DNA from 4 places in the Lysinibacillus sp. NPDC093216 genome. Region 4 is predicted to be linked to each of the others. Evidence: riboswitches for the same ligand, from Rfam matches in the RefSeq annotation. Region 4 holds a riboswitch; each other region holds the start of a gene.
What was found. Region 4 has a riboswitch for cobalamin ahead of ACQKOG_RS02935 ((2Fe-2S) ferredoxin domain-containing protein). Riboswitches for the same ligand answer to the same signal wherever they lie in the genome.
Positions count from the first base shown of each region.

Region 1: it holds a riboswitch for cobalamin, as region 4 does, so the genes downstream of both, nikA (nickel ABC transporter substrate-binding protein) here and ACQKOG_RS02935 ((2Fe-2S) ferredoxin domain-containing protein) in region 4, are expected to answer to the same signal.
Region 2: it holds a riboswitch for cobalamin, as region 4 does, so the genes downstream of both, cobT (nicotinate-nucleotide--dimethylbenzimidazole phosphoribosyltransferase) here and ACQKOG_RS02935 ((2Fe-2S) ferredoxin domain-containing protein) in region 4, are expected to answer to the same signal.
Region 3: it holds a riboswitch for cobalamin, as region 4 does, so the genes downstream of both, ACQKOG_RS16590 (ribonucleoside-diphosphate reductase subunit alpha) here and ACQKOG_RS02935 ((2Fe-2S) ferredoxin domain-containing protein) in region 4, are expected to answer to the same signal.

Region 1 covers NZ_JBNNVB010000016.1:1,235-8,711, reverse strand. The annotation lists gene ACQKOG_RS16870 (ABC transporter ATP-binding protein) at 1-722, opposite strand, end outside; gene ACQKOG_RS16865 (ABC transporter ATP-binding protein) at 735-1,508, opposite strand; gene ACQKOG_RS16860 (ABC transporter permease subunit) at 1,519-2,319, opposite strand; gene nikB (nickel ABC transporter permease) at 2,321-3,274, opposite strand; gene nikA (nickel ABC transporter substrate-binding protein) at 3,346-4,959, opposite strand; cobalamin riboswitch at 5,110-5,302, opposite strand; gene ACQKOG_RS16845 (hypothetical protein) at 5,470-5,769, opposite strand; gene ACQKOG_RS16840 (alpha/beta fold hydrolase) at 6,154-6,999, opposite strand; gene ACQKOG_RS16835 (VOC family protein) at 7,329-7,477, opposite strand, start outside.
Region 2 covers NZ_JBNNVB010000001.1:97,294-104,770, reverse strand. The annotation lists gene ACQKOG_RS00565 (M16 family metallopeptidase) at 1-587, shown strand, start outside; gene ACQKOG_RS00560 (ABC transporter ATP-binding protein) at 602-1,531, shown strand; gene ACQKOG_RS00555 (ABC transporter permease) at 1,528-2,277, shown strand; cobalamin riboswitch at 2,364-2,540, shown strand; gene cobT (nicotinate-nucleotide--dimethylbenzimidazole phosphoribosyltransferase) at 2,655-3,710, shown strand; gene ACQKOG_RS00545 (trimeric intracellular cation channel family protein) at 3,819-4,424, opposite strand; gene ACQKOG_RS00540 (aminotransferase class I/II-fold pyridoxal phosphate-dependent enzyme) at 4,700-5,950, shown strand; gene ACQKOG_RS00535 (MerR family transcriptional regulator) at 6,200-6,574, shown strand; gene glnA (type I glutamate--ammonia ligase) at 6,658-7,477, shown strand, end outside.
Region 3 covers NZ_JBNNVB010000015.1:81,817-89,293, reverse strand. The annotation lists gene cbiB (adenosylcobinamide-phosphate synthase CbiB) at 1-263, shown strand, start outside; gene ACQKOG_RS16630 (pyridoxal phosphate-dependent aminotransferase) at 250-1,329, shown strand; gene ACQKOG_RS16625 (histidine phosphatase family protein) at 1,341-1,949, shown strand; gene ACQKOG_RS16620 (bifunctional adenosylcobinamide kinase/adenosylcobinamide-phosphate guanylyltransferase) at 1,961-2,536, shown strand; gene cobS (adenosylcobinamide-GDP ribazoletransferase) at 2,560-3,336, shown strand; gene ACQKOG_RS16610 (histidine phosphatase family protein) at 3,309-3,908, shown strand; gene ACQKOG_RS16605 (bifunctional adenosylcobinamide kinase/adenosylcobinamide-phosphate guanylyltransferase) at 3,857-4,249, shown strand; gene ACQKOG_RS16600 (ECF transporter S component) at 4,443-4,937, shown strand; gene ACQKOG_RS16595 (hypothetical protein) at 4,934-5,617, shown strand; cobalamin riboswitch at 5,728-5,915, shown strand; gene ACQKOG_RS16590 (ribonucleoside-diphosphate reductase subunit alpha) at 6,078-7,477, shown strand, end outside.
Region 4 covers NZ_JBNNVB010000002.1:105,249-112,725, forward strand. The annotation lists gene ACQKOG_RS02910 (S8 family peptidase) at 1-205, opposite strand, end outside; gene ACQKOG_RS02915 (energy-coupling factor ABC transporter ATP-binding protein) at 466-1,302, opposite strand; gene cbiQ (cobalt ECF transporter T component CbiQ) at 1,302-2,072, opposite strand; gene ACQKOG_RS02925 (energy-coupling factor ABC transporter substrate-binding protein) at 2,078-2,350, opposite strand; gene ACQKOG_RS02930 (energy-coupling factor ABC transporter permease) at 2,352-3,098, opposite strand; cobalamin riboswitch at 3,238-3,422, opposite strand; cobalamin riboswitch at 3,652-3,834, shown strand; gene ACQKOG_RS02935 ((2Fe-2S) ferredoxin domain-containing protein) at 3,973-4,344, shown strand; gene cobJ (precorrin-3B C(17)-methyltransferase) at 4,349-6,019, shown strand; gene ACQKOG_RS02945 (sirohydrochlorin chelatase) at 6,034-6,957, shown strand; gene cobK (precorrin-6A reductase) at 6,954-7,477, shown strand, end outside.

The sequences.
Region 1 (7,477 bases), on a different contig from region 4:
AATGCACCATCTTTCCCAATCTCCTCAACTAGCTGACCGTGCTGCATCACGACGATTCGGTCTGACATAAAACGTGTTGCTTGTAAGTCATGAGAAATGAAAATGTAAGCAAGTTGCATGTCTTTTTGAAGAGTTTGTAGTAATTGTATAATATGCTGCTGCAAAATCATATCAAGACTACTAATGGCTTCATCCAATACAATCAATTTCGGATTTAAAGCAAGAGCTCTTGCAATGTTGACACGTTGCTGTTGCCCACCACTAAGTTGCGCAGGATATTTTTGAGCGATTGTTCTATCTAACTCCACGCAGTCTAGTAATTCCATTACTTTATGTTGTCTCTCTGTTTTGCTGAAACGTTCGAAATTTAGGAGAGGTTCTTCTACTATCTCAAAAATCGTCTGCTTCGGATTAAATGAATGATAGCTATTTTGAAAGACAGCCTGTAAATCTCTACGTATTATTTTTTTGTGCTTACTTGTTGTTTCATAAAGATTAATTCCTTGAAATAGAACCTCACCTTTTGTTGGTCGTTCAATTCCTAAAATAATGCGGCCTAATGTACTTTTGCCTGAACCACTTTGACCGACGATTCCTAAACATTCACCCTCCTGAAGTGAAAATGTTACATTTTGTAACACAGGAGCTTCCTGTCCTCGTTTGAACATGAATGGTTTGTGAGCATAATGCATCTCTATATTGTTCACTTCTAGCAGCGTCATATTTTTTCACCTCTAAAACATAATTCTTGATTGTAAAAGTTTCTTTGTATAAGGATGCTGAGGCGCATCAAAAAAATCATAGACATTCGTGTGCTCAATCATTTCACCTTGATACATCACGGCCACATCGTCAGCTAGTTCAGCAATAACACCTATATCATGTGTCACAAGAATAATAGCAGCCTCTGTTTCCGAACGAATACGATCAAATAATGTTAATACTTGTTTTTGATTGACTGTGTCAAGGGCTGTCGTTGGTTCATCTGCAATATATATAGAAGCTTGTATCGCCAATGACAAAGCAATCATCACTCGCTGTAACATTCCGCCACTTAATTGGAAAGGATAATAGCGCAAAAGCTTTTCTGGATTGGGTAAATTGACTTTATACATAGCATCAATGGCAATCTGTCTCATTTCTTTTTTAGTAATTACAAAGTGAGCTTTTAATGATTCCCGAAAATGACTTTCGATTGTTTGAATACGATCAAAAGCTGTAGACGGATTTTGCATAATCATAGACAGATGCCTTCCGCGATACGCTCTCAATTTAGCAGCTGATACATTCAATAAATTTTCTTGTTGGTAGATGATTTGGCCTTGTGTGATCTGCGCCGAAGCCGGTAATGATTGCATGATAGCGCGGCAAAGCATTGTCTTGCCACTACCACTTTCCCCTATAATCCCTAAGACACGCCCTTTATAGGCTGTCAAATTGATAGAGGTTACTATATTTTTCTCACCGATTTTTACCGTTAAGTCTTTCACTTCTAAAACTTTCTCCATAATTACCCCTTTACTGGTCAAGCTTCTTGAAACTACTTGCCAAATGATTCAATAATAGCACAACAAGGACGATGGCAAGTCCAGGATAAAGCATTAATTCAGGATGTTGACGGATGTATTGTTTTCCTTCATTCACCATCATTCCCCATTCAGGGATGGGGGCCTGCACGCCAAGTCCAATAAAGGAAAAGCCTGCAATTTCTAAAATAACCTTTCCTATATCTAATACGACTATTGTTACGATAGGTGGCAGTAAATTGGGGATATAATGGCGTTTGATTAATTTGATTCCAGAAGTGCCACTGATTCTTGCTGCTTGAATAAAATCTTTTTCGTTCATTCCAATAAATAAACTTCTTATCAATCTTGAATAATAAATAAATTGCGTAAAAATAAGTGCGATCAACACATTTTTTAAGCTAGGACCTAATAAACCTAAAAGTCCAAATGCAAGGACAAGTGTAGGAAAAGCTAATAAAATATCACATATTCGAATAAATAGGAAATCTATCAGGCCTCGTTTTAGCGCAACAAAAGCACCTAGTAAGATCGCTAAAAGAATGGCTACTATTTGAATGACGAGCGCTGATCCTAAAGAATAGCGAATACCTAAAAGCAATCGTGAAAAAACACATCTTCCTAAATGATCTGTACCTAATGGATAGTCCCATGTTGGACCTGAAAATTTCTTTGATATATCGACTGCTAAAGGGTCATGAGGCATTAAAATTGGCGCAAACAGTCCTAACAAGCCAATGACTAGCAGTATCGTTAGACTAAATAATCTGAGTTCTTTATGTAATAGGCTCACTTCAATCTCTCCTGTCCTTCATCATCAGATGAGGATCCAATAGACGATGCAATACATCTGTGCATAAATTTGCAAGCACATAAATGACAGCAATAATCAATACATAGCATTGTACAACTGGGTAATCCCTGTTAATAATGGATTCTATTAAATACCTCCCAAGTCCTGGCCAACTAAAAACCTGCTCTACAATTACTGCACCACCTAGTAAATTACCAAGCGTCATACCTAACACAGTAGATAGCGGGATAATAGCATTTCTCAAAACATGGCGTACGAGGATCACAGAGTTTTTTAATCCTCTTAGCTGTGCATATTGAACATAATGCTGTTGTAATTCCTCAATGATGGTTGTACGGATAAACTGGACGAACAGTCCAATTGTTGGTAAAGCTAATGCGAGTGCAGGTAAAACTAGATGTACTAGTGTGCCCTTTCCATTTGTCGGGAAGATCCCTAATTTCAAGCTAAATATATATAATAGTAAAAAACCTAACCAAAATGTTGGAATCGATACACTCATGATAGTCAATAGTCTAATGATTTTATCGATGATGGAATGCTTATATAATGCACTTATGATCCCTAATGGTATACTTAATCCTAAAATTAACACAAATGCAGCAACTGCTAATTCAATGGTAGCGGGTAATTTCGCGAAAAGTTCATGTGCTACTGGTAATTTACTAACAAAAGATGTACCAAAATCTAAATGCAAAACGCCTTTTATCCACAGTAAATATTGAATAAGAAAAGGTTTGTCTGTTCCAAGTTCTTCACGTAATGCTTGAATGGCTTCTGCTGTTGGTGCAACTCTTGCCAATCTAAGAATGACCTCAGCAGGTTCTACTGGAACGAAACGAATAAATACAAAAGTCAGGATGGATACGCCCAATAGTACAAACGGTAAAGTCAAAATTCTTTTTAAACAAAACATCCATGTCGATTCATACATGCTGTCACTTCCTAATCAATCCTATGATAAAGAGAGAGCTGTCTTTGATAGACATACTCTCTCTTTTACAGTTATTTTTCTTTATCCATTTGTGCAAATGGAATATCATATTCAGATGCACGTGGAGCAAAATCCTTCATATATGGCTGATAAATCACGTTATTTGTTTCGTAAGATATAGGATAGAATAGTGCTTGGTCATGGAACATTGTTAAAATATCCGTATAAAGTTGCACTCGCTCTTTTTCATCTGTACCTACTAATAATTGATGAATGCTATTATCGATTTCTTTGGCATTTGGTAAGCCTAATTTTGCTTCATAGACACCATTAGCGTTTGGTGTAGCTGATTCATTAGCAAAGCTATGTGGATCTGTTGGTGGTCCATTTGTACGCCAGAAATTAATATCAACTTGATCATCCATTAATTTTTGCAGACCTACCATCACATCTGCGCCTTCTAAATTCAATTGTACCCCTATTTTCGCAAGTTCACCTTGCATTAGTTCTGCCATAGGTTTTTGAATCGCATCTGTCGCAATGTAGATTAAATCTAATGTTAGTGGCTGTCCGTTTTTAGAGCGAATTTTTTCACCCTTCTGAAGCGTCCATCCCGCTTCATCTAGCAATTGTTGCGCTTTTTTCGGATTATATAAAATTGGCGCTAAATCAATATTGGCATAAGGCACAGCATCCCAAAATAGTGTATTGGCCACTTTTTCAGTACCATGTGTAATACTGTCAACCATCTGTTCCTTATTGATTGCATATTGAATCGCTTGACGTACCTTTAATTCTGCTAACGGACCTGACTGTGTATTCAACAGTAGCGCACGCGTAGATAAAGGTTCAGACGTAGCGGTTTTATATTTCCCGCTATCTTTTAAAAACGTATAGTTATCTAAACTAATGATGCCACGACCATATATTAAATCTAATTCTTCGTTTTCAAATGCTAACGAGATAGATTCTGAATCAGGGATAATTTTTACTTTTATTTGTTCTACAAGAGGTTTTTCTCCCCAGTAGTTTTCGTTGCGACTAAATAAAGCATATTCATCCTTTTTGTAATCTGTTAATACCCATGGGCCTGTCCCAATTGGTGCTTTGATTGAATCTTTTGTCGCATCACCTTTAGGGAATCCATTATCACCTAAAAAACGGAAAGGTCTTACGAAGGCAAGTTCGTTTAAGACAGGATAATAGGGTTCATCCAATTGCAAACGAATTGTAAAGTCATCCACTTTCACAACCTCTTTAATATGATTAACCATGCCCATCCAAGAATGCATATCACGATTTGCTAAAACTGCATGAAAGTTACGAATCACATTGTCTGCATTAAAAGCCGTTCCGTCAGAATACTTGACATCTTTTCTTAAATGGAAAACATAAGAAGTTTTGTCCTTTGAGATGTCCCAACTTTCTGCTAGTTTCGGCGTAATTGTTCCGTCATCGTTATATTCAACCAATGATTCATAGACCATCGCTTGTGCTGTCATTTGATTTGGTAAATATGTATGGGGATTTAATGGACCTACATCTAATGGCCATCCAATCGTTATCATTTTTTCGTCAGTCTGTTGTTTCGTTGCTGTCTCTTCCTTTTCAGTGCTTGTACAGCCAGTAAGTAAACTGAACATCATAACAAGCATGAAAGGAAGTAAATACTTTGTCAATCTCATTTTCTGTCTCCTATCTTTGTTTGTGGTGCACTAAATGAAGAATCTACAGAGTGAAAAAAGGCATAAAAAAAACCTTATTCCAAAAGAATAAGGACAGAATAACTTACTGTGAGTAAGCCCCTATCCATCTCCCTATCTTTCGTAGATCATCAATGAATCTCCTTACAAGCAGGCATTCTGGCTCATGAATCATGATTTTGCTTCACCTTCCCAAGTATTCACTCAGTGGTAATCTAAACAAAACTCCTCATTTACAGCTGCGGGACAGCATGGGATTTACACCCATTTTCCTTTTAATTGAATGAAAGCTTATTTCACTCAAACTTGTAATGATTGCTATGAAATTTGTATTAAACATAACATGCTCAAATGTTCACGTCAATTTTATTTTCTGAATATAATAATAACCTTATAGTAATGACTAACATAATAAGACCAGGAATCTTAGTCCTGGTCTCTTGTACAACATCGGTTGTGTAAATAAGAAAGTCTTATGGAACAGAAGATAAATCAAAGATGTTGTACACAGGACATGGCAACACCATCTGTGGAGAGCTTTGTAACGCTTCTCTTAAGTACATAAGAACCCCACTGCTTATCTGTGGGAGTAGTCAGAAAGATGTTGCGGATAAAGCCAGGCATCTTTTTTAATGATTCAATGCTCTTGGCTGACTTAAGACAGCTCAAATGATACGCCTGTTCATCAATACTTGCGTTGAAAAGGGGATGAGTAATATCTAGGATTGGCAATTGAATATCATGCTCGAAAACCGCATAAAGAATACGCTTATTTTGATTTACATTCTCCACTTTATCACCACTCTTTTTAACAATTTTTATTGGTGTTCAAGCAACAAATAGATAACCTTTATTTCGGAAATATTTTATCTTTTCCCCAATCTTCTTATAATTAAAGCATTCGTTAGTTGAAGTGCAATAACTTCACCATCTTTTTACAAAGAACGTATCCGATTATTGCTCTAACAAATAAAATATCGGTAGTAAAATCAATCCTAGTAGAAAAAGCACTGGAATGGCGGAAACAATTAAAGAAAAAATTCTCAACTTGCCCTTTTGGCTAAAAAATGCAGCTAGAAATGAGGCTACTATTAAAGAAATGACCACAACGTCCCCAATTTCCGAGGTTCCGTTCACTTCAATTGGTGTAATATTTTTTTGCAATCGCCACGTAGCTCAACATTTAGATACCCAGTTATGAATTTCATTAGCTACTTTTTTAGGGTTATCCCAATGAACCATATGATCAGTTGCTTCCATTGAAACAATGGTGACATTTTCTATATGCTGTTTTAATTTGTTGATTCCAGTTCTTCTAGCGTTTATTAACTCTTTGGGAAGAGTTGCGTGGATAAGAATCAATGGTGATTTTATGTATGGATAAGCTGTTGTAAAACTTTCTCTAAAAAATGCTTTAATAATAGATAATACAGTAAACTTTGAAGTAATAAGTTCATATTTTTCTCTTTTATTAAAAAGTGTTTGAACCATTTGTTCAATTTTTTCATTCCATCGGTCTGTATATTGTTGGTACTCCCCGATTACATCAGCCCAAGTGTCAAAAACCGAGGAATGCTCCATATAATCATTCCACCCATCATATACTTTAGAAAAGGTCATATCTTCTTGGAAATCTGGAAACGTATAGCCACCATCAAGTAAGATAACCCCTTTAATTTTTTTAGGGTACATTTTAGCATAGTGTAAAGCTATATCAGCTCCCCAAGAATGGCCCAAAATATAAAAGGGTTCTTTTAAGACTCGTTCGAATACATCGTTATACCATTTTGCAAGACTTGAAAATAGATAACCATCTTCATTTACAAAAGGAGATGTGCCTCCGTGACCTGGATTATCAAAAGATAATATATGAAAATCATCTTCTAGGTATTCAGCTAACTCAGAAAAGACTGCCCCACTATTTCCAAGTCCGTGTAAACAGACTATTGTGGGTTTAGTGTTCTTTCCTAATTCGTAATAATGGACATCCAACTCTTTAACACATAAACTAATATCCTTCATAATACCTCCTGTTTAGAATTAGTTATATTTGTTTATTTCTACACATTATTACAATGGCCCTTCTTCCACTAACCTCCCCCGTTAGCCATCTATGTAGCGCAAAAATCAACATTTCACCACAGAAAATGAAAGATTATTACGTTCTTTCATGGGAGTTATATAGCAACATTTTTTTAGAATACAGCCTTTACAATTGACTAATTTTATCATCAAAAGTTTTATATCTTGTTCCACTAAACAGACCGTTAGTTGAATAGCAACTATCTTTTCGAATGATTAAACATAAAGTCTGATCATTCTTCTTGTACTAAAGCACCTATTTTTGTCACTTAATCCCATACAGACCAAGCAGCCTCGATATGATTACCTGATGGGTCGGTAAAGACAAAATATTTAGCATTTTCTCCACGCACCATAATCTCGGTAACTTCTATACCGTTACCCTTTAATGATTGATGTGTATATTCAAGATCTGGAC
Region 2 (7,477 bases), on a different contig from region 4:
TAGAGCCTTCTACTTTTATAGAAACAGATGTTATGATAAAAACGAAAGAAAATTCAGATAAATCATCCTCTTCTTTTGTATCTATATGTTATGAATTTAACAATGGATTATCAAAAGATGAAAAAATTTATTTATCTTTGTTTAGTATGATGATGACAATGAATGACACGGGATTGCTGTATGAAGAATTTCGGTTGAAAAAACAAAGTGTGTATTTTATCGTGTGCTTACCTTTTCATTTTAAATATGAAAGTATTTTGCAAGTCCAATTTATTACTGAACAAGAAGATTTAGAATCACTCATCTTACATATTAATGAAAAGATGAATATAGACAGTAAAGAAATTAACATTATGAATAAATATTTAGAGAAAAGCAAAAAGTTTTTACAGCATAAAATTTACAAGATATTAGAAAATGATAAGGATTTTTTATTATTTTTAGGTAATGAGCGGGTTATTGAAAGGCATCATTTATCATTAGATGAAATGCTTCAAGTTCTTGATAATATTGATATTAAAGACATGCAAGCATTTATAAATGAAAAGTTAAATCATGCAACAATGAAGCGAATCATTCTATCATAATTGAGGTGTTCTAATTGAATGAAGCAATATCAATAAAAGATTTGAGTTTTTCGTATACCTTAAATAAACAAATATTGAAAAATATTAATTTAACGATAAACCACAATGAAGTGTTTGGGTTACTAGGACCAAACGGAGCTGGAAAAACAACTTTATTAGAATGTGTACAAGGAGTTAAAAATGGATTCACTGGCACCATAACTGTCAATGGTTTAGATGTTACAAAAGATGGAGATAAAATTAAACCACTTATAGGTGTACAATTTCAGTCAAACTCCTATTTTGATCATATTAAGGTGGATGAATTGTTCGAATTTTTCGCCACATTATACAATATGGAGATTACTGAAAAAGAAATTGAAGACTTATTAAAAAAAGTCAATATGCAAGAACATAAAAGAGCTTACGTTAATAAACTTTCTGGCGGGCAAAAACAAAGAATAAGTATAGCATTAAGTATTCTCAATAAACCACAGGTCTTGTTTTTGGATGAACCAACAACTGGTTTAGATCCAAACTCTAGAAAAGATTTGTGGCATATTATTAAGGATATTAGAAAAGAAGGGACAACAATAATCCTAACGACACATTATATGGAAGAAGTAGAAGCACTCTGTGATAATGTATGTTTTATAAACGATGGGAGTATTTATACAGTAGGAAAACCTGAAGAAATTATTAAAAATGCTAATTTAAACTCGGTTATTAAAATAGGTTTAATAGTAGATTCTTCTGTCCAGTATTTAGAAAGTTGTTCGACAGTAGATAAGATTAAAAAAGAAGATGACTATTTCTACTTATACACGAAGGATATTAGAAAAACGTTAGATTATATAAATAAATTAGAAGATGAAAAAAGAATAACAACAACGAGCATTAATATTCAAAAAGCAAATTTAGAAGATGTATTCTTAAATATGACTGGAAGTGTTTTGAAATTATGAATAGTTTTGTTAATTTATCTTCTATATTTTTCAAAATGGAAATAAGAAATAAACAAGCGGTTATTATGAGTACGGTGTTCCCTATTCTAATGATGGCTTTAATGGGTACAGCAGGGAAAGACGCTGCAAGAGAGGGTATGTCATATATGTCCTATATTTTCCCTGGTATTCTAGGGATGGCTTATGGAGCTATAGGTCTTATAGCTTTACCCGTTATGATTGCTTCGTATAGGGAAAGGGGTATTTTTAAAAAAATTAAAGTTACTCCAATCTCTACATCAAAAATAATGGTATCTATTTTCAGTACACAGCTTTTCATTATGGCTATACAAACAGTTATTATTTTGGGCATTAGTGTTTTCATTTTTAATGTTCAATTAAATTTTAATTCAATTTATACTCTTTTATTAATTCCATTGTTATTAATGGGTGGTCTTAGCTTATTAGCCATCGGTTTAATAATCGGAATTTACGCTAATAACGCAAAAAATGCCACAACTATGGGGAATCTTTCAAATCTAGTTTTCATTTTTTTAGGTGGTACTTTCTTCCCGAGCGATGTGTGGCCAAAATTTCTAATGCCATTTGTTTATATTAATCCACTTAATTATATTATTGAAGCTATTAGAAAAACACTGATCTTCGAGACACAAAATCTCAACACTTATCTGACTGAATTATCAGTAATAACTGCTATAGCAGTTATTACTTTAGTATTTTGTGTTAAAGTTTTTAAATATGAATAATTAAGCATATTTATTTACTTAAATAACAATGAAGCTTGAAAATTTAAAATGTTGACACAATGAGCGCTTTGCCGTAGATTTAAAGTAATTGCATAAAAGCGTTAGGTGCCCACTGCGGGAGAATAGGGAATAAAGTGAAAAGCTTTAGCGGTCCCACCACTGTAAAAGGGAGTTTCATAGAGAATGCCACTAGCGTCTTGCTGGGAAGGTTCTATGAAATGTTGAAATTGAGCCAGGAGACCTGCCTATCTGCTTCGGTTATATAGACGATGGAAAAGTCTGTAGTTTATTTGTTATGGAATAAACTACAGGCTTTTTATTTTTTTCTCTAAATCATTCTTCGAGTAACAAGGGCAAAAAAGAAAGGGGAAATTTTCATGCAATTATTACAACAAACGATTCAAAACATTCAAAGTGCTGACTACAAAATGATGGAGAAGGCAAGGGAACGCATAGATGCACTTTGCAAGCCTCCTGGAAGCTTGGGGAAACTGGAGGCTCTTGCTGTACAACTATCTGGAATTACAGGAGACCTATTTCCTGCGATTGATAAAAAGGCGATAATTGTCTGTGCAGCAGACCATGGTGTTTGTGATGAAGGGGTAACACCTAATCCACAAAATGTGACGGTCTTTCAAACATTAAATTTTCCTAGAGGAGGAACAGGTGTCTGTGCTATCGCAAAAATCACAGATGCAAAAATTGTCACAGTAGACGTTGGTGTAAAAGAGGATATTCCACATGATGCTGGTGTTATCATAAAAAAAATTAAATATGGCACGGACAATATGGCAAAAGGTCCTGCTATGTCAAGGGAAGAAGCCATTCAATCTATTGAAGTAGGAATTGAGGTAGCAACGGAAGAAATCAAAAAAGGAATCAATGTACTCGGGACAGGTGAAATGGGCATCGGTAATACAACGCCGAGTGCTGCCATATTATCGGTTCTTCACGAATGTCATCCAAATGAAGTGACAGGCTTTGGTGCAGGAGTAGGACCAGGGGGGATTGCACATAAAGTAGAAGTCATTCACAATGCTATTGCATTAAATAAACCAAATCGCGATGATGCTATTGATATTCTTGCAAAGGTCGGTGGATTAGAAATAGGCGCTATGGCTGGAGTAATACTTGCAGCCGCCGCACATCGTAAACCTGTTGTTATTGATGGTTTTATTTCTACCATCGCTGCCCTTATCGCATACGAACTCGAACCAAACGTAAAAGACTATATCATTCCTTCACATGCCTCAGAAGAACCAGGTGCAAAAATTGCTGCTGAAATGCTCGGAGTTGAACCGATGTTGCTGATGAATATGCGATTGGGTGAGGGCTCTGGTGCAGCTTTAGCCTTTCCTATTTTAGACGCAGCATGTTCTATGATGAAAAATATGGCTACTTTAGAAGAAGCTATGTTGCTGTTGAAAAATTAACTTTAGCTGCTGCTGTGGATGCACGGAGTTTGTGATAAATAAGGAATTTATAAATTCAAAAAAAGCCCAAATCAGATATTTGGGCTTTTAAATTATGCAACAGTATAACTATGCTCGATTCAACCTCCGTAACGGTAAACGCCATTTCTTCATATATGAAAGTATTCTTAGTACTGTGATCACACCAAATAATACATATAAAAAGATATCCCCTGTAAAAAGTTGAAGTCCGATGATAAGCCCGGCTAATGCTGCCCAAACGCCATAGACTTCATCACGAAGAACTAACGGTTTACGTCTAGCTAATAAATCGCGAACAATTCCACCACCTGACCCTGTTAAGACAGCAGCTACAATAACGGCACTAATAGGCATGTCGAGCTTCACAGCATAAAGGGCACCTTGAATCGCAAATGCCGATAATCCGATAGCATCAGTGAAATTGCCCCAGCGATGCCAATGCTGAATGAGACGATGTGGAAATAAGAAAAAAATTGTAATGGCTGCAATGGCGATTTGAAACATCATATCTTGACCCCACAATGTTGTTACAGGTAAACCTATGAGTAGATTTCGTATAGCTCCACCGCCGAAAGCAGTTACGATACCGAGTATATAGACACCGAATAAATCGTATTCTTCCTCCATTGCAATTATTGCTCCAGAAATTGCGAAGGCAATTGTTCCAATGATACTAAAAACCTCCCAAGCCAACCCTTTCACCCCTTATGTGAATAAATCATTTCATGTTGTTGTAGATTAGTTACTAGAAAATATTAAAGTTACCTTTTTGTATCTAGAAGTTTTTGCAAAGAAAAGCATTGACTTTTGATTCGGAATTATCAGATATTAAATACCTTATTATAACAGAATTAAATAGATTTAGTTGGTCATTTAGCTTAGTGCCTAATGAAATTAGCAAGCTTTGCAGGCAAGCTCACAAATTGATAAGATAAGACTTGAACAAATGTGAAATGGAGAAGAACATAATGACTTTTACAACCAATTTATCAGAAGAAACACTAGCATTAGCTGCTAAAATAGAAGAAAAGGTACGCCCTTTTCATGCAAAGGTAGAAGACATGGCATTCTTCAATCAACAAAAAGTGCTTGCTGCGTTCCGAAAGCATCAAGTTAGTGATTATCATCTGCACCCGTCTAATGGTTATGGCTATGATGATGAGGGGCGTGACAATCTAGAACGAGTTTATGCAGAGGTCTTTGGAGCGGAGGCTGCCATTGTACGTCCGCAAATTATTTCTGGTACACATGCAATTACACTTAGCTTATTCGGAGTACTACGTCCAGGTGATGAATTACTTTATATTTCGGGTCAGCCGTATGATACATTGCAATCAATAGTTGATGGTGGCGATAAGGATACTGGCTCGTTAAAAGATTATAAAATCGGTTATAGCCATGTGGATTTAATCGATAATCAAGAGATCGATTGGGAAGGTGTTGCAGCTGCAATTACAGCAAACACAAAAATGATTGCTATCCAACGTTCGAAAGGCTATGCAACACGCCCATCCTTTACCATTTCGCAAATTACAGAAATGTGTGCAAAAATCCGTGAATTAGCACCAAATGCGGTTATTTTCGTTGATAATTGCTACGGTGAATTTGTTGAGGCACAGGAACCGACCGAGGTTGGGGCTGATTTAATAGCAGGCTCGCTCATTAAAAATCCTGGCGGAGGCTTAGCGAAAATTGGTGGTTACATTGCGGGGCGTGCAGATTTAGTAGAAAAATGTGCTTATCGAATGACATCACCAGGTATTGGTGCTGAAGCAGGAGCAACATTAAATACGCTTGGTGACTTCTATCAAGGATTTTTCCTTGCACCACATGTTGTATCTCAAGCGTTAAAAGGTGCCATTTTCACAGCTGCTATGCTAGGGGAAATTGGCATGAATACATCACCAAGCTATGATGCTAATCGTACAGATTTAATTCAATCGGTTTCTTTCCAAACCGCGGAACAAATGATTGCTTTTTGCCGTGAAATTCAAGCGAACTCACCAATTAATGCGCATTATGCACCAGAACCGGCGTATATGCCTGGCTATGAGGATGATGTCATCATGGCAGCTGGAACATTCATTCAAGGTTCAAGTATTGAGCTGACAGCAGACGGTCCTATTCGTCCGCCATTTACAGCATTTATTCAAGGTGGGTTAACATACGAGCACGTAAAATTTGCAATTTGTAGTGCTGTTCAAAAAATCCAAAAATAGGTAACGAAAAACTATTCAAAACTTCCATTTTGAATAGTTTTTTTATTGATGGACGAAAAGTTGAAGGTGACCTTTGTTAAAACGTATATTAGCAGAAATCACTCCTACGTTAGGATCATAAACTTAGTTTTTTTACAATTTTTCGTCAGTTCAAAAAAATTATTTTATCTCATGTTAGGAAACCTTACATGAGTGGTTGACAGTGTAAATTTTTCGTTATATTATTAGCAGGTATTGGAGGGGACTTAAATGAGTCGTGAAATTAGACGAACTATGCCGTTATTATCTATGAATATCGTAATGCAATTGACAGAGCTTTCGGCACGTCAGATTCGTTATTATGAAGAACACCATTTAATTGAGCCGCACCGAACAGAAGGCAACCGTCGAATGTTTTCATTAAATGACGTTGATACACTGCTGGAAATTAAAGATTATTTGGATCAGGGTATGAACATGGCGAAAATTAAAAAGCTGTTCGCTAAAAAGAATGAACCTGTTTCAACAGATGAACGTGATTTAAGTGACTCAGAATTACGTCACATCATGCGTGAAGAAGTGCGTCAAGCGCAGCGCATGCAAAAATCATCCATCCGACGTGGGGATTTATCTCGATTCTATTAATAAAAAGCAACATCATTCATTTCTTTATTAATAGAGTAGGGTAATAATAAAAAGCTAGACAATTTATAGGAGTGTGGAAAACTGTGGGTAAATACACTAAAGAGGACATTAAACGTCTAATCGAAGAAAAAAACGTAAGCTTTATACGTCTACAATTTACAGATATTCTTGGCACAATCAAAAACGTTGAGATTCCTGTAAGCCAACTAGACAAAGCACTAGAAAACAAAATGATGTTTGATGGCTCATCCATTGAAGGCTTCGTACGTATCGAAGAATCAGATATGTATTTATATCCTGATCTAGATTCTTTCGTAGTGTTCCCTTGGACTTCTGAAAAAGGGAAAGTAGCACGTTTCATCTGTGATGTATACACTGCTAAAGGCGAGCCATTTGCTGGTGACCCACGAAACAACTTAAAACGTATCCTTAAGAAAATGGAAGATATGGGATTCTCAAGCTTCAATTTAGGACCTGAGCCAGAATTCTTCTTATTTAAATTAGATGCAAAAGGTGAACCGACATTAGAAGTGAACGACCACGGTGGTTACTTCGACTTAGCACCAACTGATCTTGGCGAAAACTGCCGTCGTGATATCGTATTAGAGCTAGAAGAAATGGGCTTTGAAATTGAAGCGTCTCACCATGAGGTAGCTCCTGGACAACATGAAATCGACTTCAAATATGCAAACGCAATCACAGCTTGTGACAATATTCAAACGTTCAAATTAGTTGTTAAAACAATTGCACGTAAACACGGTCTACATGCTACATTCATGCCGAAGCCATTATTCGGTGAAGCGGGTTCTGGTATGCACTTTAATGTTTCGTTATTTAAAGGTAAAGAGAATGCATTCTACGATGAATCTACTGAATTAGGCCTTTCTGAAACAGCAATGCAAT
Region 3 (7,477 bases), on a different contig from region 4:
AACGTTGGGCACAGGATGCGAAAAAGCATCCAAGTCCAAATAGTGGTTATTTAGAAGCAGCAACAGCTGTTCAATTAGGAGTACAGCTTGGTGGAAAAAATACATATCAGGGTGTCGTTTCTTATCGAGCAATAATGGGCGAGAAATTAGTTCCATTAACAAAAGAGCATATTGCAACGTCTGTAATTCATATGCGCATTGCGACTTTGCTCTTTACGCTTGTTATGTTAGCAGTGGAGGTGTTAATTTTTGCAATTACCTAATCACGGAGCAAATCCGCAAAATGTTTATCATCAGCTAGGACTTAATATGCCCGAAAAGGTGTATGATTTTAGTGAAAATGTTAATTCGGCAGGGCCACCCCCGTTTGTTGAAGCGCGTTGGCGGACATTTTATCCGCTTATTCAACGTTATCCAGATCCGGACGGTGAGCCGTTTTTATCAAAGGTGGCAGCTTTTCATGAAGTTCAGAAAGATTCTATATTATTAGGCAATGGTGCATCCGAGCTTTTTAGTGTTCTAGTGAGACGCTACGCCAATAAGCGTGTTATTATCGTACATCCAACTTTTTCAGAATATGAACGAACATTAACAGCGGCAGGCGCTGAAATTGTGCCGATAATTGTCGAGGATTTTGTCCACTACACATTGCCGATGGAGCATCTGAAGAGCGAAATGGCGAACGCAGATGCATTATATATTTGTACACCGAACAATCCGACGGGGGTGCTTCCAAAGAAAGAAGAGCTTCTCGAATTAATCTCCCACGGTGCAAAGGTCAATTGTGAGCTTGTCATTGATGAGGCATTTATTGACTGGGTAGATGAAGCCTGTTCTTTGATCCAATATGTGGCAGAAAATCCTCATTTGATCGTTGTTCGTTCGATGACAAAAATGTATGCGATCCCAGGATTACGCCTAGGCTATTTAGTAGCAAGTCCGGTAGTTGTTACTGAGCTAAAGAATATCCTACCGCATTGGAACTTGAATGCCTTTGCCCTTGTTATAGGTACAGGCTGTTTAGATGAACATGTATATTGTGAGCAAGCTATTGCCTATGCTAAAAATCAACGGGAAGCGCTGCAGAGCTATTTACAAGAAAATGGTTGTCAGGTGACGAATAGTGTAACGAATTATGTATGTTTTGCATTACCGAAAAATCAGCAACCAGATACATTTTTTACATACTGTTTATCAAAGGGCGTCGTGCTACGCCATACAAAAAACTTTATGGGCTTAAATGGGGAATGGTTCCGTATAGGAATTAAAGATATTGTGGCTATGACGTATTTACAGAATTGTTTGCAAGCTTGGTTTAACGCAAATTAGGGGTGACAAAGGTGACGACTTTTTATTTAATAAGACATGGTGAAACGATGTGGAATAAAGAGCAGCGGCTACAGGGATGGTTAGATTCGCCGTTATCGGAAAAGGGCATTTTACATGCAGAAAAACTTCGAGATCATTTGAAAAATATCTCCTTTACAGCGGCATATAGCAGTTCAAGTGGCCGTGCTAAGGAAACGATGCATATTCTTCTAGGTAATCGGCAGCTTCCAATCTATTATGAGGATAATTTACGGGAGATTTTTTTAGGAGATTGGCAAGGAAAAACAGTCGAGGACATTATGACTACGCACTGCCTTGATTATGAATTATATACCGATTATCCTGGACAATTCGTCGCAACCCATACGGAAAGCTTTGGTACGGTAACAGAGCGAGCGATGTTTACGTTAAAGAAAATTGCAGAAAAATATCCCGAGAATAATGTTTTAATTGTGTCCCATGCTGTAACGATTAAATGTATCATTAATGCCATTTTAGGGCGAAGCATCAATCAGCTGTGGGCAGAACCATTTATTCATGGTACAAGTATCACGATTATTGAGAAAGTCGAGCAACAATGGCTCGTGAAAGATATCGGGAACATTCAATATTTACAATAGGAGGCGTAACTATGCCACTGATTTTCATTACAGGGGGAGTACGCAGTGGTAAATCCCACTTTGCTGAAAAAGCGGCTGTTTCTCACTATCAAACAGCGTTTAACCAAGCGCGACGACTTATTTATATTGCTTCTGGAGTAGCGTTGGACCATGAGATGGAGAAGCGAATAGTGCGTCATCAGGCAGATAGACGAGCACAAAATATTGAATGGCTGACGATAGAAGCACCTTATGACATTGCAAATACATTACGTAAACTGACTGATGGAGATGTTGTGTTATGGGACTGTGTTACGACATGGCTGACAAATGCTTTTTACGAGGGTTTTGACACGGGAACTCCCTGTGTGGAAAAACCTGGCTGTTTAGAACAAAAGCTTGATGTTTTAAAAAAGGCGGTAAAGACGTTACTTGAGAAAAGGGTGACGTTTTTTATCGTCTCAAACGAATTATTTGATGAGCCACCTTATTCTAGCGAGGAAGTAGAATTATATCGACAAATGCTTGGAAAATTACATCAATGGTTCGTTTCTATTGCGGATGAGGCATATGAAATAAATTATGGTGTCGTAAAGAAGTGGAAATAATAAATGAAGAAGGTGGCAAGACGATGAAAAATTTCTGGCATAGCATACAACTTGCGTTTCAATTTTTTACAGTTTTGCCAGTACATAAAGAAATTCCTTTAACGAAGGCAACGATTACCGGGATGTTCGCCTTTTTACCATGGATAGGGGCTCTTATGGGCACCGCAGTGGCGGCGGTGATCTATAGTTTAACAGAATGGACGGCAAGCAGTGAGGTTTTGCTTACTTTTGTGATTGTCGGATTATTTGCCTTATTTACAGGTGGTTTACATTTAGATGGTTTTATTGATATGGGAGATGCTTATTTTTCGTATCGAGATCGTGAGAAGCGGCTTGAAATTTTAGATGATCCACGTGTTGGCGCATTTGGAGTGCTGTCCGTGTTATTTCTAGTGCTTGGCAAATTTGTGATACTGCATGAGTTATTCGTGCAGCATAAGTTTGCACTATGGATGCCTGTGTTTATTCCGTTATTAACACGAGTAGGCATGAGCTTTTATTTTATGTCGCTCAAATGCTCAAAGGAAAAGGGGCTTGCCTACTTTTTTAAAACACATATTAAGCCGAGATCACTTATCTGCTTTATGCTTATCACATTAGTTGTGGCGTATAGTAGCTTGTTGTTTGTCATAGGTTTCTCCATTGTTCCATTAGTGTTGATGGCTGTATTAGCGATTGCCTTTTTAGTCTTTCGTCAATTTACAGTGCGCAACTTTGGTGGCGTTTCTGGAGATTTACTCGGTGCATCAATTGAAGGAATGGAGGTTGTATTATGGGTGACGTTGTTATTGTGCACTTAATGAGACATGCTCCAACAAAGGAGAATTTGGAGAAGCGTTATATCGGTTGGACAGATTCTTCATTAGCCGATGCATCTTTGCTGACTATAGTAGATTCAGATGCCACTAAGGTGTATGGTAGTGACTTGCTGCGCTGTAGGGAAACAGCAGCCCATTATTTTCCGAATGCAACATATGTGTCTGATAGGAGATTTCGAGAGTCGAACTTCGGTGAATTTGAAGGGCTCACATATGATGACTTAAAATCAGATAGTCGTTATTGTGCATGGTTAGATGATCCCGTACAGTCACCACCTCCAAAGGGGGAAGGCTTTGATGCCTTTTGTGCGCGTGTCATTGAAGGGTTCACGGCATTACCAAAAGACGAAGATGTTTATCATCTCGTTGTCCATGGTGGAGTTATTCGAGCGCTTCTTGTAGAATTTGCACCGACTGAGCAAACTTTTTGGTCGTATCAATCACCGCATGATAAAATATTTTCTTTAACGTTTACAAGAAAGGCTTGGGAGGAGGGAGCGCGATGCATGTCTTTATCGGAGGCGCCCATAGTGGAAAAACCGACTATGTCATGAAATTGCTCGAAGGTCAAAAAGTTGAGCTTGTAGATGGCAATCTACCTAATGACAGCCCAGCCTGTGATGTACTAGTTATTAAAAACATAGAGAAGTGGCTCGTGACACAAGATCTTGAGGAGGATGAACCCCTTGTCAAAATCATTTTGACAAGACTAAAGACTCTTGAAGAAAATTGTGCCGTCTATATAATAGTGACCGATATGGGTCGTGGAGTTGTGCCGATGGAAAAACAGGCACGATTGTTGCGTGATACATGTGGGCGTTTGTACCAGGCATTATTCGCTGAAGCTGAACAAGTCGTACGCATTTGGTACGGTATCGGGGAACAAATCAAATAATATTGTTTCATAAAGTAGGCTTTTCATTAAAAGTTGTGGTTGGGGTAAAAGCGGCGACACCTTGGGATTAGCGGCTTATCGGACGCCTCCAGGAAGCTTTGCTCTGTGCGAAAGCGACAAAGCACCCAGCCGGAACGGAAATCAACCACACGTTATAATGAATAGCCAAATATTAAAGGAATGAGGAAATGGGATGGATCGACAAAGATTGATGAAATTGACGCTCACTGCCATGGTTGCGGCAATTTGTGCAGTAGGTGCAGTCATTAAAATTCCAACATTTATTTCAACTGCAGCGCTTGACTCTGCACCTGCATTGTTGAGCGTTGTCTTTTTATCTCCAGTATTAGCTGGGGTTTCGGGAGTCATTGGGCATTTTATCTCAGCCTTAACTACTGGCTTCCCTCTAGGGCCACTACATATTATTATCGCAGTAGAAATGTTTATTGTTGTATGGGTCTTTGGGGTCATGCATAAAAAAGGAATGCATTTCTGGAAATGGCCCGTGGCACTTATTCTAAATGGTGTTGTGGCACCTTTACCATTTTACTTTATCATTAGTCCGGCATTTTACTGGGCGTCACTGACTAGTCTTCCATTGGCAACACTCGTAAATCTGGTGATCGTTGCAATTGTGATGCCAATTCTGTCAAAGGTGTTTGTGCGTAAGGAAGGTCGAGTACATTGAGAAATGCAATAAAAATAGGTGAGCTGTTTGCTACAACAGATAATGCCGCAGCCATTGGCGAAAAACCACAAGATGTTGTGTCTGCTCCAGACAAACTAACGGCATACTTCACGGCGCGTGTTACTTTTTTAGAGCAGCTTGCTGCAAATGCTTTACCAAACCATATTTTACTCGCTAATTTTTCAGGAGATGCTGCATGGTCTCGTTATGTTGCAGGCATTCAGCAGGTTTTTGATGAGGCGGGGCTTAATTGTCCACCGATAGACGGTAGTACAGAGTCCAATATGCCGACTCTACAATCAGGATTATCTATAACGATGCTAGGTGAACAGCAAAAACACACAGCAACTAAGTATGAACAGCTTAGTTGGTACACCTATGGATTACCGCTTGTAGGCAATGAAATCCTTGCTCAGCCTGAAGATGTCGCACAGCTCCAACCTATTTTTCAGGCGTGGAAAGAGGGGATTGTGCAGCAAGTATGGCCAGTTGGATCAAAAGGTCTACAAGCAGAATTTACCCGCCTTTTTAGCGAGCAACAGGTCAAAAGTTCGTTAGATGTTGAGAAATCGGCTGGTCCATGTGCAGTAGTTTTGCTAGGAATACAGCCTGAAAAAGAGCAGCTAGCACAAAAAAAATTTCCTAGAAATTTTGAAAAACTACGTAAAACTGCATTGTAATTGGGCTTGCTTCGAGAAAATGTAGCACTTTATAACTTGCAAGGGGCAAATCGCCTATTGCAACAATAAACACAATATGTTAGATTTGTTTAGGAGTTAAAACACAATATATAGTATTTTGGACGAACGGTACCAATATGGTTTAAAAGGGAATTCGGAAAAAGAGTCATCTTAGGCCGAAGCTGTCCCCGCAACTGTAAGTGCTGACAAATGATGAGTAGGCCACTGTGAAGAACGGGAAGGTGATCATTTGGAGGAAGCATGAGCCAGGAGACCTGCCGATATGTTCAAGACAGCAACACATTCTTCGGGGATTGAGAAGTGGAGGCGAGAGATTTGTTCACTTCTTTGTGCGCTTATCCTTCATTTCCATTTCCGATTTTACTGCGATCACGTAACCGATAGATGTTGCGTGATCGCTTTTTGTGTTGCTGGAGAAGGAAAGGGAGAGAATGTGTACATGACAATTCAAATCGAACAGCAAATGACTAAGCTCAAGAAAAGTTACACGGAGGATGAACTCGAAAGTTTTGTGAGGTTATCGGATCGATGGCTACGAAAAAACGACAATGCCACATTTGAAGCATGGGCAGATGCGATGATTTTACAAACGCTTAGCCTCATTGATGAAGAGGAGCCATACTGGACATTTGTCGCAGCTCAAATTTATTTAGAAAAATTATATGACCAATTTGCGATGCGTCGTGGTGTCTCAGTGAAAGATGTTTATAAGGTTTTCCCAGAACATTTAGCACACTATACAGAAGTTGGTTTGTATCATGAAAGTTTAACAACAAAGTATAGTGAGCAGGAGCTTCAGGAACTCGCTTCTTATTTAGAATCAAGTCGAGATGAGTTGTTTACGTATATAGGTTTAAAAACATTAATGGACCGCTATGTAGTCCGTGATTACACGAAAACACCGGTGGAATTACCGCAGGAACGATGGATGGTCATTGCGATGACTCTGATGCAGGATGAAACAGAAAATCGTTTAGAAAAAGTACGTGAATCTTACTGGGCAATGAGTAATTTATATATGACTGTTGCCACACCAACATTATCAAATGCAGGTAAAACACATGGACAGCTATCAAGTTGCTTTATCGATACAGTAGATGATAGTTTACAAAGCATTTATGACACGAATACAGATGTCGCAACATTATCGAAGTACGGCGGTGGTATTGGTGTTTATATGGGTAAAATTCGTAGCCGAGGCTCATCTATTAAAGGCTTTAAAGGTGCATCAAGTGGTGTTTTACCATGGATTAAACAACTTAATAATACGGCGGTTTCAGTCGATCAGCTTGGTCAACGACAAGGCGCTATTGCTGTCTATTTAGATGTTTGGCATAAAGACGTCTTTACGTTTTTAGATTTACGCTTAAACAATGGGGATGAGCGTTTGCGTGCTCATGATATTTTCACAGGGCTATGCTTACCGGATTTATTTATGGAAACGGTAGAAGAGCGCGGGGAATGGCATTTATTTGACCCACATGAAGTGCGAGAAGTTATGGGCTTTTCACTAGAGGATTTCTATGATGAGAAAAAGGGTGACGGCTCTTTCCGTACTAAATATGAGGAATGTATCGCCAATCCATTGTTAAGTCGTGAAGTTGTACCAGCCATTGATATTATGAAGCGTATTATGCGCTCTCAGCTTGAAACAGGCGTGCCGTTTATGTTCTATCGAGATGAAGTCAATCGCATGAATCCGAATAAGCATGAAGGGATGGTTTACAGCTCGAACCTGTGTACAGAAATATTCCAAAATATGTCAGCTACTGAATTTGAGTCTATTACCCTTGAAGATGATGTCATCGTAACACGTCGCAAGCCTGGAGATTTCGTTGT
Region 4 (7,477 bases):
CAAGACCGGAATGTTTGACGATAATAGTATCCTGACTAATCCATTCTTTTTGATTCTTAGATGATTGTTCCTTATTGCTAGCTATTTTCACTAACTCTTGGTTCTTTGCTGTTTTTTGTGGTGCTTCAGCAAAGGCAGAAGTAGCAGGAACCATTAGTGCTGCGGATGCAACTAAAGCTACTGATTTTTTCTTCCAGTTTTTCAACTGTATTCCCTCCTTGGGTGTTCCAAATATTTGTGACATCTATACTATTACGAATGAACGATAGAAAAGTTTCGTAATAAGTATATATTTTTCCAAAAGTACCATTCTATATTTTACCACGTTCCTCGTTATAAAAATATGTAGAAGGGAAGTCAAAAATCCTCAAAGGACCATAGGGTACATCCTACTCGATTTGTGCGTTTGGAGTAGTAGCGTGGATTCTACTACAATTGAAAAGTACCAAATATGGACAAATTATCTTAAAGCCGCTCAATAAGTCTGTGTAAATCTTTCTTCGAACGAGGCATTTTTATGTTTTTCTCAAATAACTTTTTCTTTTGTAAGGCAACGGCCATTTCAAAGACCCATGGGCGTTCAAGATGGGCTCTTTCAAGCAAATCCTCTTGGAAGAACATTGCTACTGGATCTCCATTGTAAATAATTCTCCCAGCTTCCATCACGATGATTTGATCTGCCCATTCATAGGCTAAGGGGATATCATGCGTTGCCAATAATATTGTTCGTTCCCCGTTTTCTAACATAGCTAAATACTGTAAAACTTGTGCACTATAATAATTATCTAGTCCAGCTGTCGGTTCATCTAATAATAAAACGGAAGGTTCCATTGCAAGTACGCCTGCCATTGCGACACGTTTTTTCTGACCAACACTTAAAAAATGGATCGGTTTATCTAGCAATGCTTCGACTTCGGTTTGAGCGACAGCCCACGCAATTTTTTCCTCGATTTTTTCAGTTGTCCAGCCAAGATTCAAAGGACCAAATGCAATATCTTGCTTAACTGTGCCGGAAAAAAGCTGGTTGTCTGCATCCTGAAAAACAATACCAACCTGTTGGCGTAATTCTTTTAATGCTTTTCTACTATAGTTCAGTTCATTGCCACAAAAGGAGATACTTCCAGCGGTAGGCTTCAAAATACCATTTAAATGCTGAAATAACGTTGATTTCCCGGCTCCATTATGACCAAGTAAAGCGATTTTTTTTCCCTTTGGAATTTGAAGTGTAATATCTGTTAAGGCATGAGTTCCATCTGCATAAGCGTAGGATAAATGTGTTAAATCAAAGTATAAATCTGTCATCAGAAAAAACCTCCATAAATGATGAGGAGTATAAAAATAGCAGCAATACCTATCCAATTTTTCGTGTTACAGGGAACATCATCCTGCCAATAGACCATTTCGCCACCACGTGCTTCCATTGCATTGTTTAGCTCACGACTGCGTTGGAACATCTCGACAAATAAAGCTGCAATTAGCATTGATACCGATCGAAGCCACTGCATAGGGGAGCTGTATCCCAGACGAGCCTGTTGGGCAAGATGAATTTTTTGCATACTGTCTAAAAAGATAAAAATAAAACGATACGTTAGCTCTACTAACTCTACAAATAGAGTTGGGAGTCGCCATTGTCGTAAGACGTAACAAATAGATTGGACTGATGTTGTGAGAATTAAAAAATACAAACAGCTAATGCTGCCAAGGACGATGAAAAAAAGCTGCTGCGCTGTTACTAGGCTTGCACTGCTGACAAAAATTGTCCAATTATGAAGAGAAAATGACCAAATGTTTGAAGGAAGCCTGTTTGTCGCTGGCGCGATAGAAATTAAAATGGATACTAAACTTGATAGTAAAAAAAATCCAGGTAGCAACAATAACTTTGCGTAATATTTAGCAGGGATTTTTGCGCCTAAAATGATAAAAGCACTCATCACAATAAATGTAATGAGTGAAATTCGTTCATCTCTCATGATAAGCGACAATAAAAGCAGTCCAAGGGATAACGTCATTTTTTCTAGCGGATGAACAGACGCTAGTTTATTCAAATAAGCATACTTATCAATGAGTAACATAGCGTTTAACCTTCTTTATGTTTGCCGCGCATTAAGCCGATGAAATACCCGATGAAACCAGCACCGATAGCAGCTTGTAGTGCGAATAATAAGCTTTCAATTTCACCACTTGGTGGTTCCCATAAGCTTTCAAACCATGGCTCGTAGCTAGCATCTATTTCACTAATTGCTGCTTCCGCTTCGCCATCAGCCCCTTCGAATTCAGCACCTTTTTGAATAAACAGGGGAACGATTGCTAACAACACAACAATGGCGATGAGCAGTAAGTTTTTTTTCATTTTAGTGAGCCTCCTTTGCAGAGAACACACGTAGAGCTTTTAGTTCACTCACATTGTATTTTTTCAGAAAGTTCATAACGATCACTGTTAAAATTCCTTCACTAACAGCAAGAGGAATTTGTGTTAACGCAAAAATACCAGCAAATTTAGTGAATGAAGCCATAAAGCCTCCGACCTCAGAAGGGAAGGCAAGAGCTAATTGGACAGAAGTGACAATATATGTACCTAAGTCACCAAGCATTGCTGCTAAAAAGACAGCAATGGAAAAGGATAGTCCCAATTTTTGTGAGCCCTTAAATACATAGTAGGCGATAATAGGACCCATAATTGCCATAGAAAAAGTGTTTGCCCCTAATGTTGTAAGCCCACCATGCGCTAACAGTAAAGATTGGAATAATAATACGATTGTCCCGATAACACTCATCGCTAATGGTCCAAAAAGAACTGTTCCAAGTCCAACACCTGTAGGATGCGAGCAACTTCCTGTTACAGAAGGGATTTTTAAGGCAGAAAGTACAAAGGCAAAGGCACCCGAAAGCCCTAATATCATTTTTGTTTCAGGATTTTCATCAATGGTTTTACGAATAGAACGTAATCCTAAAATAATAAATGGAATCGAAATGACCCACCAAAAAATCGCCCATTCGATTGGCAAAAAGCCCTCCATTATATGCATCGCAAATGCACGATTTGGTACGAATAAAAATGCCAATAAAAAATAACTAAGCTTCCAACCTGAAAATTTCAAAAATCTCTCCTCCTTACATTAAAATTTTTAGAAAAAGTATGCGAAAAAAAGCACTTCTCCGATAGTGGAAAAGTGCATAGCTAAAAAAGCAAATAAAATTCTAATCTGCTAAGCCGCACACCCATCCTCGTAGGTTGAAACGATCACATATTTTTCGGCAGGTCTCCTGGCTTTAGTTCAACGTTTTATAGGCCTTCCCATCCTTTGGACAGTGACATTATCTATAAAACTCCCTAATACAGTGGCGGGACCGCGCCGGACTTAAACCGGCTTCCCTTTTAAGCGAAATGCTGAACATTTCACACCGAAAAAAAGATGAAGTTGTGAGATTTCACGACAAAGTGTAACACGAATTTCCATATATATGCTATCCCTTTTGTGAAAAAATTTTAAATTGGGTGTCTATGTCGAAAATTTAGATAAATAGAAAATGGATGTCGCATTTTTCTATGGAATTTTAAAAAAATTGTCACAAATTAAGAAAGAAATATTGAAATTTTAAAAAAATAAGCTATGATAGAAACAGTTTTCAATTACAAAAAAACCATATAATTCATATAAAACATCCATAAGTGCTTGAATATTCAAGATAATAGGGAAATCGGTGAAAGTCCGATACAGCCCCCGCTACTGTAATAGCTGATGAAATCGCGGATGCCACTAGTGAAAACTTAGGAAGGCGCGAAAGTAAAAGGAAGCTTAAGTCAGGAAACCTGCTTATGTGATGATGCAAGCAAACTTTTCGGAGGGAGAAGTTGAAGCGAAAGCGAGTACCAGTATATATTCGTTTTTATTTGGCTTCTACTAAACCTTTACTCTTCGTCTAGAGTAAAGGTTTTTCTTTTTCCTAAAAGCATATGAGGGGAGAACGACTATGACAACTTGGAATTTAGAGGGGATGAAAACACATCTTTTTATTTGCAATGGTAGTAGTTGTATGAAAAAAGATGCTGAGGACATTACACAGGCAATTCGTGATGAAATACAGTTACTGGAGCTTGATAAGGAGATACATACAACAAGGACCCGCTGTAATGGCAGGTGTAAGGATGCTTGTGTTGTCATTGCATATCCTCAGGGCAATTGGTACCGAGTGCCAACGAAGGAGCATGCGAGAGTACTTGTACAAGATTTAAATCATGAAGCGTTACATAATGAGCATGTTTTTACATTGCGTGAAGGTTCGTTGCAGCGTACAGCACAAACAACAGCCATTAAAGGCATTGAAAAGGTGAAAGAGGGGTAACAAAATGGCTCAAAAAGGTAAGATTTTCGTAGTTGGCTTTGGCCCTGGAGACTTTAAACATATTACGACTCGTGCTGTGGAGGCACTACAACAAAGTCATATGATTATAGGCTATAAAACTTATGTTGAACTGATTCAGGATTTAGTTAGTGCAAAGTCGATTATTAGTACTGGTATGACAGAGGAAGTTTCACGTGCGCAAGAAGCGGTGCGTCAAGCAGAGGCTGGAAGTATCGTATCGGTCATTTCCAGTGGGGATGCCGGGGTTTATGGAATGGCAGGATTAGTGTATGAGGTATTAATCGAGCTAGGCTGGACAGAAGCAACTGGTATCGAGGTAGAAATTGTTCCAGGTATTTCAGCTATTAATTCATGTGCCAGTTTACTAGGTGCTCCCATTATGCATGACGCCTGTACCATTAGTTTAAGTGACCACTTAACACCTTGGAATTTAATTGCAAAACGAGTAGAAGCAGCAGCAATGGCGGATTTTGTTATTGCTCTTTATAACCCGAAAAGTGGACGTCGTACGAGACAAATTGTAGAGGCACAACGAATTTTATTGGAATATCGTTCGCCAGATACACCAGTTGGACTTGTGAAAAGCGCGTATCGTGACCGTCAGGAAATAACGATGACTACTTTAGCAGAAATGCTTGAACATGATATCGGCATGTTAACAACGGTTATTATCGGGAATTCAACAACATTCTTCTACGACAATAAAATGATTACGCCACGTGGTTATCAGCGTAAATATACACTTGGTGAGGAAAAACAACCGTTACGACCACATCAACGACTTAAAGAAGAAAATGAACCATGGGCGATGAATCAAGAAACAGGAGCAGCACGTAATGATTTTGCGACAGATCCTAATGCCAATCGTATTAAGCCCAGTTTAGCCATAACACCACAACAAAAGCCTAAAAAATCGTCACTTGAAATGGCGACAGCTGCTCTTACTATGGTAAAGGGAACAAGCGCGGTGAAAGTAACACCTAAGCGTGTTCAACAAAAAATCGAATCTATTTTTGAATTAGCGGTTAGTCCTGGGGTTGCCAATAAGTTCTTTAGTCCTCAACAAATGATGACGTTGGCTGAGGTAGTTGGTGAGGAAGGAACGATGGAGTATACACCAGACCATCAAATTCATTTGAAAGTTCCAACGTCCGAGCCTGAAGAGGTTACCGCAAAGCTTCGTGAAGTTGGCTTTTTACTAGCACCAATTGGTGACGTGCTATCGTTAAAGGCTTGTGACTTCTGTTATGGAGAAAAGTTCGATTCGATTCCATATGCGGAAGAAATTCAAGAAAAGCTTGGTGGTATGTCGTTACCGAAAACATTAAATATCGGCTTTAACGGCTGCGGTATGGCATGTTATCGAGCAGTATTTGATGATATTGGCATTGTTTATCGTAAAAGTAAATTTGATGTTTTTATTGGTGCCAAGCCGGTTGGTCGTACAGCACATGCGGCCCAGCCAGTTGTTGAGGGATTAGAGCCTGAACAGCTCATCCCACTTATTACCGATATTATCGAAGAATATAAAGCAAATGCACATCCAAATGAACGTTTGTTTAAATACTTCAAGCGTGTGAAAAAGATATTACATTTTACGTATCAGGATATGTCTTCAAAAATAAAAGTAGAGCCCGCTCCATGCGGCGACTAGTGAGGAGTAATAAGATGAAAGCAATTTTATTTGTCGGCCACGGGAGCCGTTTAGCTGCAGGAAATGATGAGGTACGCACGTTTATCGAGCAAATGACACCTCGTATTGATGATAGCTTTTTAGTAGAAACATGTTTTTTAGAGTTCGCTTCGCCGAACATTGAAGAAGGTATTACGAACTGTGTGAAGAAGGGTGCTACAGAGGTACACGTTATTCCGATTATCCTTCTTCATGCTGGACATTCAAAAATGCATATTCCAGCAGAAATCGAACATGCGCGTGAGCATTATCCGAATATAACGTTCACATATGGTCAAACAATCGGTATCCATGAAGAAATATTTGCGATTTTAGAAGATCGTTTAGCAGAAATCGGCTTTAATGCGGAAGAAGAACAGAAGGATACTGCCATTTTATTAATTGCACGAGGCGGTAGTGACCCATATGCAAATGGTGATTTTTATAAAATTACACGTTTGTTATGGGAAAAACTCCCGGTTCAGTATGTAGAAAGCGCGTTTATGGGCGTCACAGATCCGCGTGTTGAAGAAGGAATAGAGCGCTGTGTGAAGCTGGGTGCTAAAAAAGTCATTATGCTACCGTACTTTTTATTCACAGGTATCCTAATGGAACGAATGAATGGTATGTGTAAGCAATTTAACGAAAAATATCCTGAATGTGATATTCAAATTGCTAACTATTTTGGCTATCATGAGCGTTTACAAAATGTGCTATTAGAGCGTATTGAGCAAGCTGTGAATGGTACATCAACAGGTATGCAAGATTTAGAAAATTATCGTGCTTATGCGGCAGTGCATGGACATGCGCATCATCATCACCATCATGACCACGATCATGGACATGATCATGATCATCACGATCACCATGATCACGATCACGACCATCATCACCATCATGAAGAGGAGCCAGTGAAATGATTTTCATGTTAGCAGGGACGAGCGATGCTAGGAATCTAGCACTTGAAATCCAGTCAGCAGGTTATGCTGTGACAGCAACGGTCGTTACTGAATCAGCTGCTTCTAGCCTGGCAGAAGTAGGCCTTCCTTATTTAATCGGTCGTTTAACAGCGGATGAAATGGCGACGATTATTACGGAGCGAGGGTACCGTTTAGTTGTAGATGCCTCTCATCCATTTGCTGAAGAAGCTTCAAAAAATGCCATGGCGGCAGCTGAGCTAGCAAATGTTCCTTATATTCGCTATGAACGTGCTCATGAGCATTATGCCCATCCACTAATTACGGTAGTGAAAGATTATGAGGAGGCTGCCCATTTAGCAGCGGAAATACGTGGTGTCATTATGCTAACGACGGGCAGTAAAACGCTAGCAACCTTTACGAAGGTATTACATGGTTTAGAAAATACACGAGTGATTGCGCGTATGCTTCCTCGACTCGATAATATGGAAAAATGCGAAGCACTTGGTGTGGCACAAAGAGA